3 regions of the Variovorax sp. 10L426 genome follow, and region 3 is predicted to be linked to each of the others. Evidence: predicted binding sites of a transcription regulator. Region 3 holds the regulator's gene; each other region holds the start of a gene.

Region 1 (5,948 bases), on a different contig from region 3:
TTCGTCGAGGAACAGCGTGCCGCCGTCCGCCTGCAGGACCTTGCCGCGGCGCCCGGAGCGCTGTGCGCCGGTGAACGCACCGGCGCAATAGCCGAAGAGCTCGGATTCGATGAGCGCCTCGGGCAGGCTCGCGCAATTGATCGCCACGAACGGCCCTCCCGCCCGCGGGCTGCCGTCATGCAGCGCGTGGGCGAAGACCTCCTTGCCCGAACCGGTTTCGCCGCACACCAGCACCGGCGTACCGCGGGCGATCACCCGCCGGCCGATGGCCAGTTGTTCGGCAAGGCGCGGGTCTTCGAAGGTGCACTCGGTCGACACGCTGCGCAGCACCGGCGTCGGCCGCGCCTTGACGCGAGAGATCGTTGGAATCGACAAGTCGCCCGGTGACGGCGATGACGACGATGACGAAGATGGCAACGAGGCCGCCACCGCGTCCGCGACCGAGGCCGGGCGTCGCGCCACCGCGAAGAAACGCAGCGCCGCGTCGGTCCCGTAGGTCACGACCGGGTGGAACGATGACGAGGCGCTTCGCTGCAGCATGTCGGCGAGGGACGTCTGGAACAGGTCTTCGATGCGTCGCGATCGGATCTGGTCCATCGTCTGCAAGCCGAGTTGGAACATGGCGCTGCGATTGGCGGCAAGAATGCGCCCGTCGTCGTCCACCGCGAGCTTGCCTTCGTGCAGTGTGTAGACAAACTCCGGGCGGCTGTGGAAATGCAGCGGATGGGCGTTGCGGAACTCTCGATCGATCAGCCGGTTCTCGATCATCCGCGCCGTCATGGACAACAGGACCAGCAGATGCTGCTGCATCAGGCTGGAACGGCTCGTCACGTCGAGCGCCGCGACGATGTTGCCCAATGGGTCGAACACCGGGACGGCCGAACAGGTGAGCTGCGTGAACTGCGTGAAGAAGTGATCGTCGCGGCACACGGTCACCGGGCCGGCCGCAGCCAGGCAGGTTCCCATGCCATTGGTGCCTGCCTCGGTTTCGCTCCAGACGCCACCGGCACGCAAGCCCAGCGGCCCGACTTCGGCAGCGAACTCGGGCGACGCCACCATGTGCAGGATCACGCCGTCGGTGTCGGTCAACAACACTGCGATCTCGCTGTCGGCCAGCTGCTGGTAGAGCGTGGTCATCTCGTACCGCGCGCACTCGATCACGCCTGCGTGACGCGTGCGCCGCTCCTCGAGTGGCGCGCGCCCGATCACGTTCGGGTCGTGCGGCTTGTCCGGCCGCAGGTGGTACTGGTCCAGACAACGGATCCAGGAGCGCATCACCACGTCGGTGGTCTGGTCCTGGAATCCGCCGCGCACGATGCCCAGCACACGATCCGCGTGGGGATCTGCCGGCTTCGCGCTCTTTCGAAGAGTCAGCGCCATCGATTGTCTCCATGTGCGACCGGCCCACCGGATGCGCGGTGCCTGAAACGCACTGTCTGTATGGCCCGCATTTTGCAGCGTGAGTTCACAGTGCGCAAAGATACTTTTTGCGACAGCATGGACCCCACACGCGAAGGAGCACTTTGACTTCCGAGCAGCATCCGGCAAGTTCCGCGCCCGTGGTTGCGCAGCCCCCATTGGCGGATCTGAGCGCCATGGACGTGATCTTCATCGAAGGCTTCGTCGGCCATACCGTCATTGGCATTCATGAGAGCGAGTTGCACCGCACACAGCCTCTGGTCATCGACGTGCATGCGGGACTGGCCCGCTCGCGGGCCTGCGACACCGACCGCATTGCGGACACCATCGACTACGCGGCCGTCTGCGCGCGACTGCGCCGCCTGTTGGCCGAGCACGAACTGAAGTTGCTCGAGGCCTTTGCCGAAGCGATCGCTGACATCGTGATCCACGAATTCGGCGCGATCTGGGTCCGCGTCAAGGTCGTCAAGCCGAAGAAGTTCAGCGATGTGGCCGCCGTCGGCGTGCAGATCGAGCGCCGGGCGCCGCTACCCAAGGAACACCCCTCCCGCGCAGGCGCAGTCCTGCGTTTGATCGGCGCCGGCATGGTACCTAGATAAAGCACCGACAACCCCGCCGCCATGCCAGAAACACCGCGGAACCGGCTCCGCCGGGCCGCTGGTGTTGCCCCCGGCAGGGGGTGGGCGCCCGACACGAAGTGCGGGCAACCTGGGGGCGAGTCAAGTATGCGCTGCGAATGGGTGGGCTACGCTGCCCTTCTTGGCGACGACTTCGGCGGCCGTGGGCGAACCGGCGACGGCGCGCTGGATCGATTCCTTCACGGCCTGGTAGTTGTAGTCCTGGATCTTCGTGTCGTCGTCGGCCAGCCAGTGGATGAAGACGCCGCAGCAGATGAACAGGTTGTCGGCTTCGGCGGCAGGGATGGTGCCGTCTTCGACACAGTCGGCCACGGCCATGGCCACGGCACGCTGGGCCGGACCGAACATCTGCACGGCCTGCTTGGCGCCCTTGATCGTGACCTTGTTGAAGAGCACGGTCGCGGGCTTGGTCAGCAGGTTCGGTGCAACGACGGCCAGCAGACAGGTGAAACCGTCCTTCTGGTTGGTCAGTGCATTCGCGAACGCTGTTTCGGCAGGGCTGCCGCGCGGCCCGATGATCAGATCGATGTGAGCCACTTCATTGCCCTCACCGACGAGTGACTCGCCGACCATCATGCGATCAATTTTTGCCATGGTTTTTAGTCTCCTGGATTGCGTTCTGGGCCAAAGGGACGCCGGCCTGCCGGCCGGCGCAATCCATCAGATATCACGTTCCGTGCCACCCGTCCCGGCCTGCGCGACGGCAAGTCACTGCGAGCCTGTCAGACCCGCGATCAGCAACGCGGCGACCGTCAAATCGGCCGTGGTTCCCGGGTTGATCCCGTCTGCCTTGAGCGAGGCGTCCCAGGCTGCGAATTGAGGATCGCCATCGAGCCCCCCCTCGCAGCGCGCGCGCACCCGCCATCCCTGCGCCGCAGTCATGACAATGTGTGCCACCGCCTCGCCATGAATTCGAACAATGTGTGAATCGGCAACGCTGCCCAGCAGCGCCAGATAGAGCCGCTGGACCGCAGCGACGGTGCCGGCATCCGGCGCGCCGTTGGCCGACGGCGCCATCAGCGAGAACCCGGTTCCGAGCGTCGGCAACCCCAGGTCGAACAGCATGCCGTAGCCGTCGCGGTACTGGCGCGCGATGCTGTCCCGGTGTGCCGCGAGCGCCATGGCCGCGCGCAGGTCGACACTGGGCGCGCGCCTGACGTCTTCGTCCGGCGCCGTGCCCAGGCCGCCCGGGCGGGCGCGGGCGATGGCGCGGAAGGCCGCCTGTGCATCGGACAAGTCGAGTGCGCCCAGCACGGATTCGATGGCCTCTCGCAAGGCTGTCGGCGCCGTGGCGTCGGGCCGCAGATCCACAGCCCGTGCGATGGGCGCGCACAGCAGCACGATGCCCAGGTTGGTGTTGCAGCCGGCGACCGCCCATGTCGCATCCACCGCAGCCTCGATCCGCTCGCCCACCGATGCCCCGGGCTCGAACAGCGGCCCGGCCGCGGCCTTCGCGCTGGCGATAAAGCTCTCGGCTGTCATGCCATGCCCGGCAGATGCGCGGCTGACGTTGCCCGGCTTGCGCACAGCCACATCGAGCTCGCAGGCGCGCAGGAAGCACGCCCTGGCTCGGTCGATCGTGTTCATGCTTGGCGCGGCATCGTCGACCGCGCGCCGGCCCGGGCGCTGGCCAGCTTGCGATCGAGCAGGTCGTCGACGATGCTGCGGGCGATGTCGAAGTGGGTCACGCGCTGCAGGCCCTGCCAGGCGGCGACGCCGTTGACTTCGATCACCTGGATGCCGCGCCTCGACGGCATCAGGTCCACGCCGGCGTAGTCCATGCCCAGCGCCAGCGCAGCACCTTCAGCCGGTTCAGCGAGTTCTGGCGAAAGTTCAGCCGGTTCGCAGCGCGCGCCCTGCGCGACGTTGTGGATCCAGTGACTGCTCACCCGCCGCATCGCGGTGACCGCCCTGCCTCCGACCACCAGCACCCGCCAATCGAAGCCGGGCGTCGTCAGCGCCGGAATGAAGCGCTGCAAGTAGGCAAGCGATCCGTACGTGGCCTCGATATTCGGCAGCGGGTGATGAACGCCATCCACCTGGCCCACCAACTGCAGGCCCTTGCCCTGCGAACCGAACAGCGGCTTGAGCACCAGCGCGTGGCCGGCCGCGCCTTCGCGGATCGCGATGCGCTGCGCGTGTGCGAGCGATTCGGTCGCCCAGGTCGGCGGCGATGCGATGCGCGCGGCGTGCAGCAGCAGACTGGTCATCGACTTGTCGACGCTGCGTTCGATCGCCCGGGCGTCGTTGTAGACGGGCACGCCGAGTTCGCGCAGCGCATGCAGCACGCCGAGCCGCTTCGTGACCTGCTCGAAGGTTCCGCTCGCGATGCCGCGCACGAGCGCCGCGTCGGGCAGATCGCGACCGAAGCCGGGGATGACCAGGCCGTGCCAGGCGGCCGTCGTGTCGATCCGGCAGTCCGCCAGATCGACGCAGCGACCGACGCAGCCTCGCGCCCGCAGCGCCGCCTGGAGCCGGCGCGTGTGCCAGCCGGTCTCGTCCGTCATGATGGCCACCGTGAAGGCCATCACGCCTCCTGCCGCCACAGGCCGAGCAGCAACGGCATGTCCAGGCCGCCGGCGTGCCAGGTGTGGCCGCTGTCGAGATTGCTGACCCACACCTCGGCCGGCGCGAACAAGGCGCCGTCGATCTTGTAGAAGTCGTATTCCGCTGCCTTGAAGATGTCGGCGAACGAACGACCGTGGTCGCTCGAGTTGCGCGAGGGCAACTGCCTGGCAAGCTCACGCGCCGCTGCATCGTCGCCACGCACGGTGAGGTGGACGCGCCCCCCGTAGAGGATCGCGTCGTTGGTGCGTCCCATGGCCTCGACGCCGTCGGGGCTGGGCGCCGGCAATGGCGCCGAGCCCGCGCCGCCCACGATGCTGCCGAGGTCGAAGCCCAGCTGGTGCGCCTTGTGCAGCGCGACCTCCAGCACGCGCGTCACCACCTGCGTGGTGCCGGCGAGGCTGGTCGTCGGCGTGAGGATCAGGGTCAGCCGCTCCGCGCTCAAATGGCAGTCGCGCAGCAGCTTGTCGATGATCACCTGCGGCGGCGGCCGGTCGACCTCCATCACGAGCACGCCCGCATCCGCATGATCGCGATAGCCGAGTTCATCGAAGAGCGTTTCCTTGGCCGCCAGCGCGCGCGCCGGGCCGGAACCGAGCGAGAAGAACTTCTTGCCCCCCGTTTCCTCCTTGCTGGCCGCGAGGCTCCACCCGGCGTACTGGCTGCCCAGGCAGGCCAGCACCGGTTGCGCGCTGTGCACTTCGATCCAGGTGGGCCAGCCTTCCAGTCCATCGGGGCGCAGGACGATCTGGCCGAGGCCGCCCATGCAGATCTCGCCCACCCGCAGGCCCGCCGCGACGCTTCCGCCCGCTGCAATGCCCGCGTCGACGATGAAGGGACCACCCTCGTCGCGGCGCACTCGCACGCCGAGCGCATCGGCATTGGCAAGCAGCCGCTCGACGAGCGGTCGGGCGAGCGCGTTCACGCTGAGCTTGCATGCGGCCAGGGGTGGTGTCGCCGTTGCGTCCGTCATGCGGAGATCTCCAGGGATTGATGCACGGCCTCGCAGCCGCGCTGCAGCAACTCGCGCACGTGCTCGGCGTTCGCACCGCTCGCACTCACGCTGCACAAGGGATCGCCGGCTTCGAAGGCCGTTGCGGCGATCGGCAGGTCATGGCAGCCGGGGCGCGCCGCAAGACGCTGCGTGGCGGGCTCGTCCAGCCAAAGCCGACGCGGTGCGAAGACGACTTCGGTGCCGCGAACGAGGCCGTTCGCCTGCGCAGGACTTTCCGGCAACTCGCCCTGCACACAGGCACGCACATGCGCAGCCACCATGCCAGGACCGTAGAGCGCCATGCTGGCCGGCGGACGCGGATTGACTTCGAG
Region 2 (5,948 bases), on a different contig from region 3:
GCACGAAGCGGATTGATTGATCATCATCCACTATCCAGATCGGCTTCATGCAGCTCCTTGTTGCGTGGCTGCTAGGGCAGCGGTATCAGTATCTTGAAATCGGTCCGGCCCGGGACGCTGTCGCACTCGATCACGCCGTGATGCTGCTGCACAAAGGTTTGCGCAAGCGTCAATCCCAAGCCTGTCCCGCCTTCCCTGCCCGACACCAACGGGTAGAAGATGCGGTCCTTGATCGCGTCCGGCACGCCCGGTCCATTGTCAATGACATGCAATTCCAGTGCCAGTCGATACCACTGCTTATTGAAGATAACCTGACGTGCGATGCGGGTCTTGAAGGTGATCTGCGCATCGCCTGCGGCGCGCCTTTCGGCAAGCGCTTGCGCGGCGTTGTGAACGATGTTGAGCGTCGCCTGGATCAGCTGCTCGCGATCGCCGCGAAACTCCGGGATCGACACGTCGAAATCGCGCTCGATGTGCAGGTCGCGAGGAAACTCCGCGAGGATCACCGAACGAACGCGCTCGCACACCTCGTGAATATTGACGTCGCCCACCACGTGCGGCCGGCGGTGAGGTGCCAGCAGCCGATCGACCAGCGTCTGCAAGCGATCGGCTTCGTGGATGATGACCTGCGTGTATTCGATGAGGTCGCGCGATTCGACTTCCATCTGCAGCAGTTGCGCCGCGCCCCGTATGCCGCCAAGCGGATTCTTGATCTCGTGCGCGAGATTGCGGATCAGCTCCTTGTTGGCTTGCGCCTGATCGAGCAGGCGCTCTTCGCGATCCTGCCGCACCTGCTGTTCGAGCGGTGACATCTCGACGATCAACTCGCCCGCCTTTTCGCTCTGCGCGAGCGTCACCTGCACCGGCATCAACTCATGATTGACGCGACGCAGCAGCGCCTCATAGCGCAGCGTGGCGAAGTCATTGCTGCGCGCGCCTTCAATGGCCGTGCGCAACACCTGGGGCTCCTGAAAACACGCGCCGAACTGCGAACCTTCAAGCGTGCGGCGCGAAGTGCCCAGCGCATCCTCGAGACCTGCGTTGGCAAACAACACCGAACCGTCGATGCGAACCACGGCAATCAGCGTCGAAAGAAGATCAAAGGCCTGAAAGCGCTTGCCAGGCCCCGCCGGTTTACCAAAAGCCACGTCAGGAAGTCTCTTCCTGAAACGCCACGGAACCGGCTCCGCCGGGCCGTCGGCGTTGCCCCCGGCAGGGGGTTGGCGAAGCGACACGAAGCGCGCGCAGCCTGGGGGGGAGTGTCATTTGATTCGCTCGATCTCGCGTTGGATGCCGGCGATATCGCTCTCGTTGCGCGCAATCTCGGCCTTCATATCCGCCACGCGGTCCAGGTACTTCTGGTAGTTACGCGATTCGCTGCCCTGCTTCTCGGGCTCGCCGTTGTTGTAGTCCTTGAGGAGCTGTGCCTGCCGCTCCTGTGCCTTCTTGAGTTCGGACTCCAGCACCGAGCGCGCCTCGCCGTCGCGCGCGCGCTGGTCGGCGCCGTCGACGCGCGGACTACCCGCCGGCGACCGGGCGGCGGCGCTGGACGGTGCCGCGGAAGCGATCGGGCGATTGCCCTGCACCACCGTGACGTTGCCGCCCTCCATCACCTTGCAACCGCGCTGCTGGGCCACGGTGGCGTTGTTGGTGTATTCGTTCCCGCAGCGCCAGACGCGCTCCTGCGCCTGGGCGTGCATGTTCAGACCGGCCACGGCAAGAGCAGCCAGCAGGAAAGCGGAAGGAGTCTTCATGGTCATGGATGTAGTGCGCATCAAACGGGCATTTTCGTGCAATTCGACAGGTGCGCCGTGTTGGTGTTCCTACCCAGGCCAAAAGAAAAAGGACGGCAGAAGCCGTCCTTTTTAACGCTGGCCGGAGCTCGGCTCAGAGTGAGTAGTACATGTCGAATTCGACGGGGTGCGTCGCCATGCGGAAGCGCGTCACTTCCTGCATCTTGAGGTCGATGTACGCATCGATGTATGTATCGGTGAACACGCCGCCCTTGGTCAGGAATGCGCGGTCCTTGTCGAGGTAGTCCAGGGCCTGGTCGAGGCTGTGGCACACGGTCGGGATCAGCGCGTCTTCTTCCGGCGGCAGGTGGTAGAGATCCTTGCTGGCGGCTTCGCCCGGATGGATCTTGTTTTCCACGCCGTCGAGACCGGCCATCAGCAGCGCCGCAAAGCCGAGGTACGGGTTCATCAGCGGATCGGGGAAGCGCGCTTCGACGCGACGGCCCTTCGGATTGGCCACGAACGGAATGCGGATCGATGCCGAGCGGTTCTTGGCCGAGTAGGCCAGCTTCACCGGTGCTTCGAAGCCGGGGACCAGGCGCTTGTAGCTGTTGGTGCCGGGGTTCGTGATGGCGTTCAGCGCGCGAGCATGCTTGATGATGCCGCCGATGTAGTGCAGCGCGAAGTCGCTGAGGCCGGCGTAGCCGTCGCCTGCGAACAGGTTCTTGCCGTCCTTCCAGACCGACTGGTGCACATGCATGCCGGAGCCGTTGTCGCCGACGATCGGCTTGGGCATGAAGGTCGCCGTCTTGCCGTAGGCATGTGCGACGTTGTGGATGACATACTTCTGAAGCTGGACCCAGTCGGCGCGCTGGATCAACGTGCTGAACTTGGTGCCGAGTTCCATCTGGCCGGCATTGGCCACTTCATGGTGATGCACTTCGACGGGGATGCCGAGCGACTCGAGCACCAGGCACATTTCGGAGCGCATGTCCTGGAAGCTGTCGACCGGAGGGACCGGGAAATAGCCGCCCTTGACCGCGGGACGATGGCCGGTGTTGCCGTGCTCGAATTCCTTGCCGGTGTTCCAGGCAGCTTCTTCGGAGTCGATCTTCACCATGCAGCCGGACATGTCGTTCTGCCAGCGCACGCCGTCGAACACGAAGAACTCGGGTTCCGGTCCGAAGTAGGCGGTGTCGCCCAGGCCCGATGCCTTCATGTAGGCCTCGGCGCGCTTGGCGAGCGAACGCGGATCGCGCTCGTAGGGCTTGCCGTCGGAAGGATCGACCACGTCGCAGGTCAGGATGAGCGTGGTTTCTTCGAAGAAGGGGTCGATGTTGGCCGTGTTCGGGTCGGGCATGAGTTGCATGTCCGAAGCTTCGATGCCCTTCCAACCGGCAATCGACGAACCATCGAACGCGTGGCCCGATGTGAACTTGTCTTCGTCGAACGCGGAAACCGGCACGGTCACGTGCTGTTCCTTGCCGCGGGTGTCGGTGAAGCGAAAGTCGACGAACTTGACCTCGTTTTCCTTGACGAGTTTGAGTACATCGGCGACGGTCTTTGCCATCAGGTTCTCCTGGTTTGGATAGTGGTTGGAAGTATGGGTAAACCGGAATGCAGTTTTTGTGCCATTGTCACTGGCACCGAGGGGGCTCCGGCACTGCGGTGGGCCCCCAAAAACAGGCAAGTTGTAACCAAATTGGTGCGCGCTTGTTCACCGCACCAATTCAGGGCCAAGGCGTGCACCAAGGGCGTTCAACCCCCCCAGCAACTGCGCGTAGGCGGCGTCGATCTTGTCCGAATTGCCTTTCACGCCGAGTTCGATGTGTCGGCCATGCTCGGCATGGTCGACGCTCGGCAGGCTGAACACCTTGATGCCCGGATGCTCGCGCTCGATCGACTCCATCAAAGGGGTCAGCGTCGCCTCCATGGAGCCGTAGACGATCACGGATTTCTCGACCGCACGCCCTCGCGCGAACAGATGCGCATAGCGCTCGTCGAGCACCGACTCGATCATCGGCCACGCCATCACCGGGAAGCCCGGCACGAAGTGCACATCGCCCACGCTGAAGCCGGGGATCTTGTTGTACGGGTTGCGGATGATCTTCGAGCCCAACGGAAACACGCCCATGTTGAGGCGGTGCACGTTGTCAGGGCGGTCAGGCTCGTAGGCGATGCCCTGTTCTCGCGCCGTGTCCTGCATGCGTTCGCGGATCAGGACTTCGGCCTCCGGATGCAGCGCCAACGGAACGCCAAGCGCTGCGCCCGCACACTGCCGGGTGTGATCGTCGGGTGTGGCGCCGATGCCGCCGGTGGAAAACACCACGTCACCCGAGTCGAAGGCGCGCGCCAGTGCGGCAGTGATGCGTACCGGCACGTCGCCGACGTACTCCGCCCACGTCAGCGACAACCCGCGGGCGCCGAGGAATTCGACGACCTTGGGCATGTGCTTGTCGATGCGCTTGCCGGAGAGGATTTCGTCGCCGATGACGATCAGACCGAATGATCGGCTCATGGTGCACTCCATTGATTTGCGGCGGCATTGTTGGCATCCGCCATTTCGAGCCCGGGTGGCGAGATTGCCGCTGCCGCCTGTTGCGTGCGCAACCGTGCCAGCGCATCGAGACAATAGTGCGCGAACCACAGGGCGGAGAACGCAAACACCAGCGTGTAGATCCAGATCGCCAGCGGCGCGAGTACGAAGAAGGCCGCGGCGAACAGCAGACCCGACGCCCACACGATGCTGGGTGCGGCACCGAGGTAGCCGCAAAGCACGCCGATGCCGAGCAAGGGCATTCGATGCGCGCGCAACAGCGCCTTCCGCTCCTCGGGCGTCGCGTGTTCGGACAGGGCGTCGAAGCTCATCACGCGATAGGTCAGCCAGCCCCAGATGAGCGGCGGAAGGATCAGCACCAGCGGCGGAATCAGCCAGAGCGGCATCGAGACCACGAGGGCGAGCATCGCCAGCAGGGTGAGCCCGAGTGATCGCGCAACGCTTCCGATGAAGGAGGCACCCTTCTTCCGTTCAAGCGCCGGAAACCGGCGCTCTGCCACCAGGTGTGTGAGGGCGGGCGCCATGAGGCTGGCCACGATCAGCAGCGAGACCACCACGATCAGCGGCGTGACGGCCAGAACGACAACCAGCGGCGCCAGGATCGCCGTCACGTTGCTGGAAAACAGTTGCCCGATCCAGTTCCACACGCTGGACAGCAAAGGCCATGCGTCCAGCGCTCCGCGCGTCCAGGCGACGGCGGCATCCCAATAAAAATAGCCCAGGATGGTCGCCAGGACAACCATGAGCGCCAGGGGCAGGAACGACAGAATGATCACCCGCGGGTGCATGCAATAGGCGACCGAACGCCAGAACGAATCGAGGAGGAGACGCATTGGTGCCGAGGATAACGCGAGCGTGTGAAGTAACCGCGCGCCGGAGGAGCGTCGGGGCTCTCAACTCCGTCCGGCCAGCCGCTTGAGGCCGAGCCACTGCTGCGCCCAGAAGCCGCGGCCGTAGTCCCTGACGCAACCCTCGGCGTCGGGCTCGACCTGATCGCGAATGCCGGTCGGGTCGTAGCGCTCCTCGAAGTTCGCGGTGCGGAACAACACATCCCACCACGGCAACAACACGCCGAAGTTGTGCCCGCCGAGCGTCCGCGGGCCGTGCGATTCATGTCCGATTCCGATGCTGTGGTGCACGCGGTGGAAACGCGGGCTGATCCAGAGCCGCTCGCCGAGCTTGCCGAAACCCAGCCGCAGATTGGCATGCTGCAGGCTCTCGCTGAGCTGCATGAACGCCACGATCGCGATGAACTGCCCTGGCGCGACGCCGATCAACTGCGCGACGACGACGATGATCGCGTCGTGGATGACGTCGTCGAGCAGATGGTTGCGGTTGTCGCTCCACATCGTCATCTGGCGCTGCGAATGGTGGAGCGAATGAAGGGCCCACCACCACTTGAAGCGATGCTGCCCCCGGTGAATGAGATATTCGACAAGATCGATCACGACCAGGTAGATCGCGAATGCGACCCAGGGAATGTCGGTCACGCCAGGCCACAGCTCGTCGAGGTGCATGGTCCCCCAGCCGGCGGCACGCACAGTGCCCAACAGGTCATCGAACAGCGGCTGCACCGCGAAGAACATCGCCAGCCGGAACAGGCCCAATCGATGGATCAGGGTGTAGAGGATGTCAGTGCGAATGGCACGGCGGTCGAC
Region 3 (5,948 bases):
GATCGAAGGCCAGGGCGAGACCATCGAATACGACAGCCGCGCCGACAACGTGAAGTTCATCCGCCAGGCGGTGATGCGTCGGCTGATCGGCGCCACCGTCAGCGACGAGAGCAGCGGGCCGCTGATCGTCTACGACCAGAGCAACGACACCTTCACGGTCAATGGCTCGTCGCTGCCACCGAACGCTGGCGTGGCAAGCCAGCCCGGCGGCCGCGTCCGGGCCATCCTCACCCCCAAGACCGCCGCGGCGCCGGGCGCCGCCCCTGGTGCCAAGCCGGCGCCTGCCGCAGCCGCCAAGCCGGCCGAGGGCAAGGGCTTGCGGTCCACCACCACGCTGGGCGGAGAAGCAAAGAGTGATTGAAACCGCTGGTATGAGCGCAGGCGCGGACATGGCGGAAAGCCGCCTCGAGGCGCGTGGCCTGCAAAAGAGTTACGGCAGCCGCACGGTCGTCAAGGACGTGTCCCTGGGCGTGCAGAAGGGCGAGGTCGTCGGCCTGCTGGGCCCCAACGGCGCAGGCAAGACGACGTCCTTCTACATGATCGTCGGCCTGGTTCGCGCCGATGCCGGCGACATCACCATCGACGGCGAGCCGATCGCCCACATGCCGATCCACCGGCGCGCGCGCATGGGGCTGAGCTACCTGCCGCAGGAAGCGTCGATCTTTCGCAAGCTCACGGTCGAGGAAAACGTCCGGGCCGTGCTCGAGTTGCAGTACGAACCCGACGCCCACGGGCGACCGGCGCCCCTGAGCAAGCGGCGCATCGAGGAGCATCTGGCCGAACTCCTGGCCGACCTGCGCGTCGACCACCTGCGCGATTCCCCGGCCCTGGCCCTGTCCGGCGGCGAGCGCCGCCGCGTCGAGATCGCCCGCGCCCTCGCCACGCAGCCGCGTTTCATCCTGCTCGACGAACCGTTCGCGGGCATCGACCCGATTGCGGTGATCGAGATCCAGCGAATCATCAGCTTCCTGAAGGAGCGCGGCATCGGTGTGCTGATCACCGACCACAACGTCCGTGAAACGCTGGGCATCTGCGATCACGCTTTCATCATCAGCGACGGGCATGTGCTCGCCCAGGGCACGCCTTCGGAGATTGTCGACAACGCCGATGTGCGGCGCGTCTACCTCGGCGAGCATTTCAGAATGTGATCGCGTTCCATGAAGCAGGGTCTTTCGCTGCGTGTATCGCAGCATCTCGCGCTGACACCCCAACTCCAGCAATCGATCCGACTGCTGCAGCTTTCCACGCTCGAACTTTCGCAGGAAGTCGAGCAGATGCTCGACGACAACCCGTTTCTCGAGCGCACCGCCGAAGAGGCCGCGCGCGAGGAATTCGGTCTCGATGCCGCCGACGCACCCGTCCGCGATGACGACCGGATGGCCGAGGTCGATGGTGACTTCGTCGCCGGCGCGCCCGGCTCGGCGGCGGAATCCGCCACCGCCGTCAACGGCGAAGCCGAAGTCGCCGTCGCCGAAGGCGTGGACTCCGAACCCGACTGGGAGGGCGACGGCACCGTCGATCTTGCGCCCGACGACAGCGAATGGGGCGGCGATGCCCCGGCCCGCGCCAACAACCTCGGCGACGACGAGCGCACCGACGCGACCGAACTCGCGCGCAGCCAGGAGTCGCTCCAGTCCTTCCTGCATCGCCAGGCCTTGGGCCTTCGCCTGAGCGACACGGACAGCGCGGCACTGCGCTTCCTGATCGAATCGCTCAACGACGACGGCTACCTCGAAGATTCGCTGCCCGCGCTCGCATCCGGCCTTGCTGGAGACGACAACGATCAGTTCGACGACCTGGTGCATCACTTCCAGGTTGCGCTCGGCCTGCTGCAGAGCCTGGAGCCGGTCGGCGTCGGCGCGCGCAGCCTCGGCGAGTGCCTCACCATTCAACTGCGCGCCCTGGCGAGCGAGGACGAGACCGAAGAGGAAGCGCAAATCCGCAAGACGGCCATCGCCATCTGCAAGCAGCCGATGGAATTGCTCGCCCGGCGCGATATCAAGCGACTGGTCACGCTCACGCGAAGCAATGAGGACGAGGTTCGCGCCGCGCTGCAGCTCATCGCCAGGCTCGAACCCAAGCCGGGTCGCCGTTTCGTGGACGTCGAACGCAACGTGGTCATTCCGGACGTGATCGTTTCGCGCGTCGGCAACGGCACGAACACCAAGTTCCGCGTCATGCTCAACCCCGAAGTCATGCCGCGTCTGCGCGTGCACGACATCTATGCCAGCGCGCTCAAGCAGCACAAGGGCGAAGGCAGCCAGGCGCTGTCGCAGCGGCTGCAGGAGGCGCGCTGGTTCATCAAGAACATCCAGCAGCGCTTCGACACCATCTTGCGTGTGTCCAACGCCATCGTCGAGCGGCAGAAGAGCTTCTTCGTACACGGCGAACTCGCGATGCGACCGTTGGTGCTGCGCGAAATCGCCGACGAACTGGGCCTGCACGAATCGACCATCAGCCGCGTGACCACGGCCAAGTACATGGCGACGCCCTACGGCACCGTCGAGCTCAAGTACTTCTTCGGCTCGGCGCTGGGCACCGAGACCGGCGGCAACGCTTCAAGCACGGCGGTGCGGGCGTTGATCAAGCAGTTCGTGAGCGCCGAGGATCTCAAGAAACCGCTGTCCGACAGTCAGATCTCCGAGATGCTCAAGGAGCAGGGGATCGAATGCGCCCGCCGCACGGTCGCGAAATACCGCGAGGCCTTGCGCATCGCGCCGGCGAATCTCCGCAAGGCGCTCTAGATTCGCCTTTGAGCCCGCAGCAGCAGCGCGCGCAGGTCGGCGGGCTGCACCGGTTTGCGCAGCGCCTGCCAGCCGCGTTCGCGGGCCAGTTCGAGCGTTGCGTCGTCGATGTCGGCGGAGATCAGCGCGATCGCCAGGTTCGGGCTTCGCCGCTGCAGTTCCTTGGCGAGCGCAATGCCATCCAACTCACCCGGCAGCCGGATGTCGCACAGCGCGATCTCGAAAGCGGGAAGGTTCGGCAACGCCAATGCGTCCGCCGCGCTGATGCAGACGTGCGGGCGCGCCCTCCAGAGGCGCAGCAGCGCCGCAACGCTGTCGGCGACCACGGTGTTGTCCTCGACCACCAGCACCCCAAGGCCCTGCCGCAGCGTTCCCGGGGCGGCGGCTTCGGTAGCCGAGACCATCGAAGGCACGACCGGCGCGCCCAGCGGTGCGGCCGGCAATTCGAAGCCGAACACCGATCCGCGCCCGGGCGCCGAGCGCAGCGTGATCTCAACGCCGAGTCGAGCAGCCAGCCGTCGCACGATGGCGAGTCCCAGTCCGTGGCCACGCTGCAGGTTGCGTTCGATGTTGCCGATCTGCTCGAAGTCGCCGAACACGCGCTCCTGTGCTTCAGGCGCGATGCCGACGCCCGCGTCGCGCACTTCGACGCGCCATGCATCAGGGCGGCGCCGGCATGCCAGCAGCACGCGCCCCCGGGGCGTGAACTTGAGCGCGTTGTCGACAAGGTTGCCGAGGATGCGGCGCAGCGCAACCGCGTCCGTCCAGACCACCACGTCCGGCGGGCATCGCACACGCACGCGGCCGCTGCCGGCTTGGCGCGCCAGTTCGTTCAGCAAGGGCGCGAGCGCGACGGCGACCGGCGTGATCGGGTCGGCCGCGGCCTCGATGCGTCCGATCTCCAGCAATTGATTGGTAAGACCTTCGAGCGCCTGCTGCGCGCGCGATAGCGCGGCGACGGTGTTCTGCACGGTCAGCCGGTCTTCGCCGGCATCCAGCTGATGGCGCAGGACCTCAGCTTGCAAGCCCATCGCCATCACCGGCTGGCGCAGATCATGGTTGGCGGCCGAGAAGAAGCGCAGCCGCTCGGCCTGCGCTTCCTGCGATTCGCGCAGGCCCGCCAGCGCCTGCGCGCGCAGCGCACTTTCGTTGTGGCGCAGGCCGATGTTCTCTTCGAGCTGCCGCGCACGCTCGCCCACCAGGCGCCAGACCATGGCGAGCAGCCCGATGCCGAGCACCGCCATGACCATCATGGACGGGGCGCCGAATCCGATGCCCATGACGATCACCGGCGCCAGCAGCAACGTGATCGCCAGTTGCATCGCCGGCGTGTAGTACGAGACGGAAAACACCGACGACAGCGTCATCGCCATGACCACCAGCCCGATCATCAACTGCGAGGTGGCGTTGGCCGGGTCGAAGAGCAACACGCCCGCAGCGCCGTGAGCGCCCTCGTGCACCGCGATGCGCAGCGTGTGCAGGCGCAAGGCCGGCTTGATGTTCTCGGGCGTCAACGGGTCAGGCAGCCGCTGCGGAAAAAAACCGCGATAGGCTGTGGTGGCCGCAATCATGGCGATCCAGATGGCCGCATGCGACACCGAGTACTGCCACGCGAAAAGCGCCGCCACGCCGCAATCGAGCAGAAACTGAACGAGCAGAACAGGTCCGCTCGGCTGAGTGCTGAGCCTGAGGACCTCGCAATGCACGGCAAACCGGTCGGCTGCCGAAGTCTCTGTTTGAGCTGGGACGGTCGGGGAGCTCATCTGCGAGCCACTATAGAGCAGCATCGAGACAAGGCGACAATCGGCGTGTGAACGATCTTTCGCTTTTTCTTCCCTGCGCCGCTGGCGTCGAGGATTTCCTCGCACAGGAAGTCCACGCGCTGACTGGCCGTGTCGGTCAGGACCTGCTGACGCTGCGCGGCGGCGTGCGCGTGCGGGCCGATTGGCGCGATGCGCTGAAGCTCAATCTCCACAGCCGGCTGGCGCAGCGCGTGCTGATCGAGCTCGCCCATGCACCATATCGGAGCGAGAACGACTTGTACGCGATCGCGAGTGGCGTGGCTTGGGAGATCTGGTTCACACCCAAGCAGACCTTCAAGATCGAGACCACCGCCCAGCACAGCCCACTGCAGAGCCTGAACTTCGCCACCCTGCGCATCAAGGACGCGATCGCCGACCGCTTTCGCGCCAAGGCGGGGGGCGTGCGGCCCAGCATCGAGACCCAGTGGCCCGACACCCGCGTGTTCGCGCACCTGACGACCGACGAGTGCACCCTCTACATCGACACTTCCGGCGAGCCGCTCTTCAAGCGCGGCTGGCGGCAGGACAAGGGTGATGCACCCCTCAAGGAAACGCTGGCCGCCGCCATGCTGGCCGCCAGCGGCTGGTGGAACCCCGAGACGGGCGTGGTGTCGACGCAACCCCTGTACGACCCCTGCTGCGGCAGCGGGACCATCGCCATCGAGGCCGCGCAGATCGCATCCGGCATGGCCTCGGGCTCGCTGCGGCGATTCGGCTTCGAAAAGCTGCTGCCGTTCCAGGCGCATGTGTGGGCCGCGCTCAAGACCGAGGCCGTGCCCAAGGAGCGCGCGCCGGCGCCCGCCGTCTTCGGCTCGGACGTCTCGCACCGCATGGTGGATTTCGCCGAGCGCAACGCCGAGCGCGCCGGTGTCGCGCAGTTGGTGCAGTTCCGCGGAGGCGATGCGTTGCAGCGCATGCCGCCGGCCGAATCGGGCGTGATCGTGCTGAATCCACCCTACGGCGAGCGCATCGAGGTCGGCGGCGTGTCGCGCGGCCGCGAGCAGGCGCAGACCGAAGACGGCGGCCAGTTCTTCACCCAGTTGGCCAGCCACTGGAAGAAGAACTACGCCGGCTGGACGGCCTGGGTGCTGACGCCCGATCTGCAACTGCCGAAGCGCATGCGGCTGAAGGAGTCGCGCCGCGTGCCGATGTGGAACGGGCCGATCGAGTGCCGCCTGTTCAAGTTCGACATGATCGCCGGCTCGGCACGCGCACGGCCCGATCCCGGCTCGCCTGCGAAGGCGTAGCGCCTGGGACAGAATGCAGGCCTTCTCGTCCCAACCTCCCATCACGCCATGACAGACCTGTTGTCCGCTTTCCCCATCACCAAGAAATGGCCCGCGCAGCATCCGGAGCGCCTTCAGCTCTATTCGCTTCCGACGCCGAACGGCGTGAAGGTGTC

The links. The regulator sigma-54, encoded in region 3, starts transcription at its own class of promoters, with help from an activator protein. The targets are predictions, from matches to a motif close to TGGCANGNAANCTGCTTT.
Region 1: the regulator sigma-54 is predicted to act here: its motif matches at 2,722-2,739, upstream of fae (formaldehyde-activating enzyme).
Region 2: the regulator sigma-54 is predicted to act here: its motif matches at 3,350-3,367, upstream of glnA (type I glutamate--ammonia ligase).

What each region holds. Positions count from the first base shown of each region.
Region 1 is NZ_JBFTJF010000005.1:4,367-10,314, reverse strand. It holds gene AC1DHL_RS08540 (sigma-54-dependent Fis family transcriptional regulator) at 1-1,380, opposite strand, end outside; gene AC1DHL_RS08535 (dihydroneopterin aldolase) at 1,596-2,018, shown strand; gene fae (formaldehyde-activating enzyme) at 2,139-2,651, opposite strand; gene AC1DHL_RS08525 (triphosphoribosyl-dephospho-CoA synthase) at 2,766-3,644, opposite strand; gene AC1DHL_RS08520 (ATP-grasp domain-containing protein) at 3,641-4,585, opposite strand; gene mch (methenyltetrahydromethanopterin cyclohydrolase) at 4,585-5,595, opposite strand; gene AC1DHL_RS08510 (ATP-grasp domain-containing protein) at 5,592-5,948, opposite strand, start outside.
Region 2 is NZ_JBFTJF010000009.1:64,976-70,923, forward strand. It holds gene ntrC (nitrogen regulation protein NR(I)) at 1-49, opposite strand, end outside; gene glnL (nitrogen regulation protein NR(II)) at 72-1,148, opposite strand; gene AC1DHL_RS14755 (hypothetical protein) at 1,263-1,754, opposite strand; gene glnA (type I glutamate--ammonia ligase) at 1,888-3,303, opposite strand; gene AC1DHL_RS14765 (competence/damage-inducible protein A) at 3,451-4,251, opposite strand; gene AC1DHL_RS14770 (EI24 domain-containing protein) at 4,248-5,123, opposite strand; gene AC1DHL_RS14775 (sterol desaturase family protein) at 5,184-5,948, opposite strand, start outside.
Region 3 is NZ_JBFTJF010000016.1:44,038-49,985, forward strand. It holds gene lptA (lipopolysaccharide transport periplasmic protein LptA) at 1-361, shown strand, start outside; gene lptB (LPS export ABC transporter ATP-binding protein) at 372-1,148, shown strand; gene AC1DHL_RS22290 (RNA polymerase factor sigma-54) at 1,158-2,744, shown strand; gene AC1DHL_RS22295 (sensor histidine kinase) at 2,741-4,507, opposite strand; gene AC1DHL_RS22300 (THUMP domain-containing class I SAM-dependent RNA methyltransferase) at 4,555-5,793, shown strand; gene AC1DHL_RS22305 (glutathione S-transferase N-terminal domain-containing protein) at 5,842-5,948, shown strand, end outside.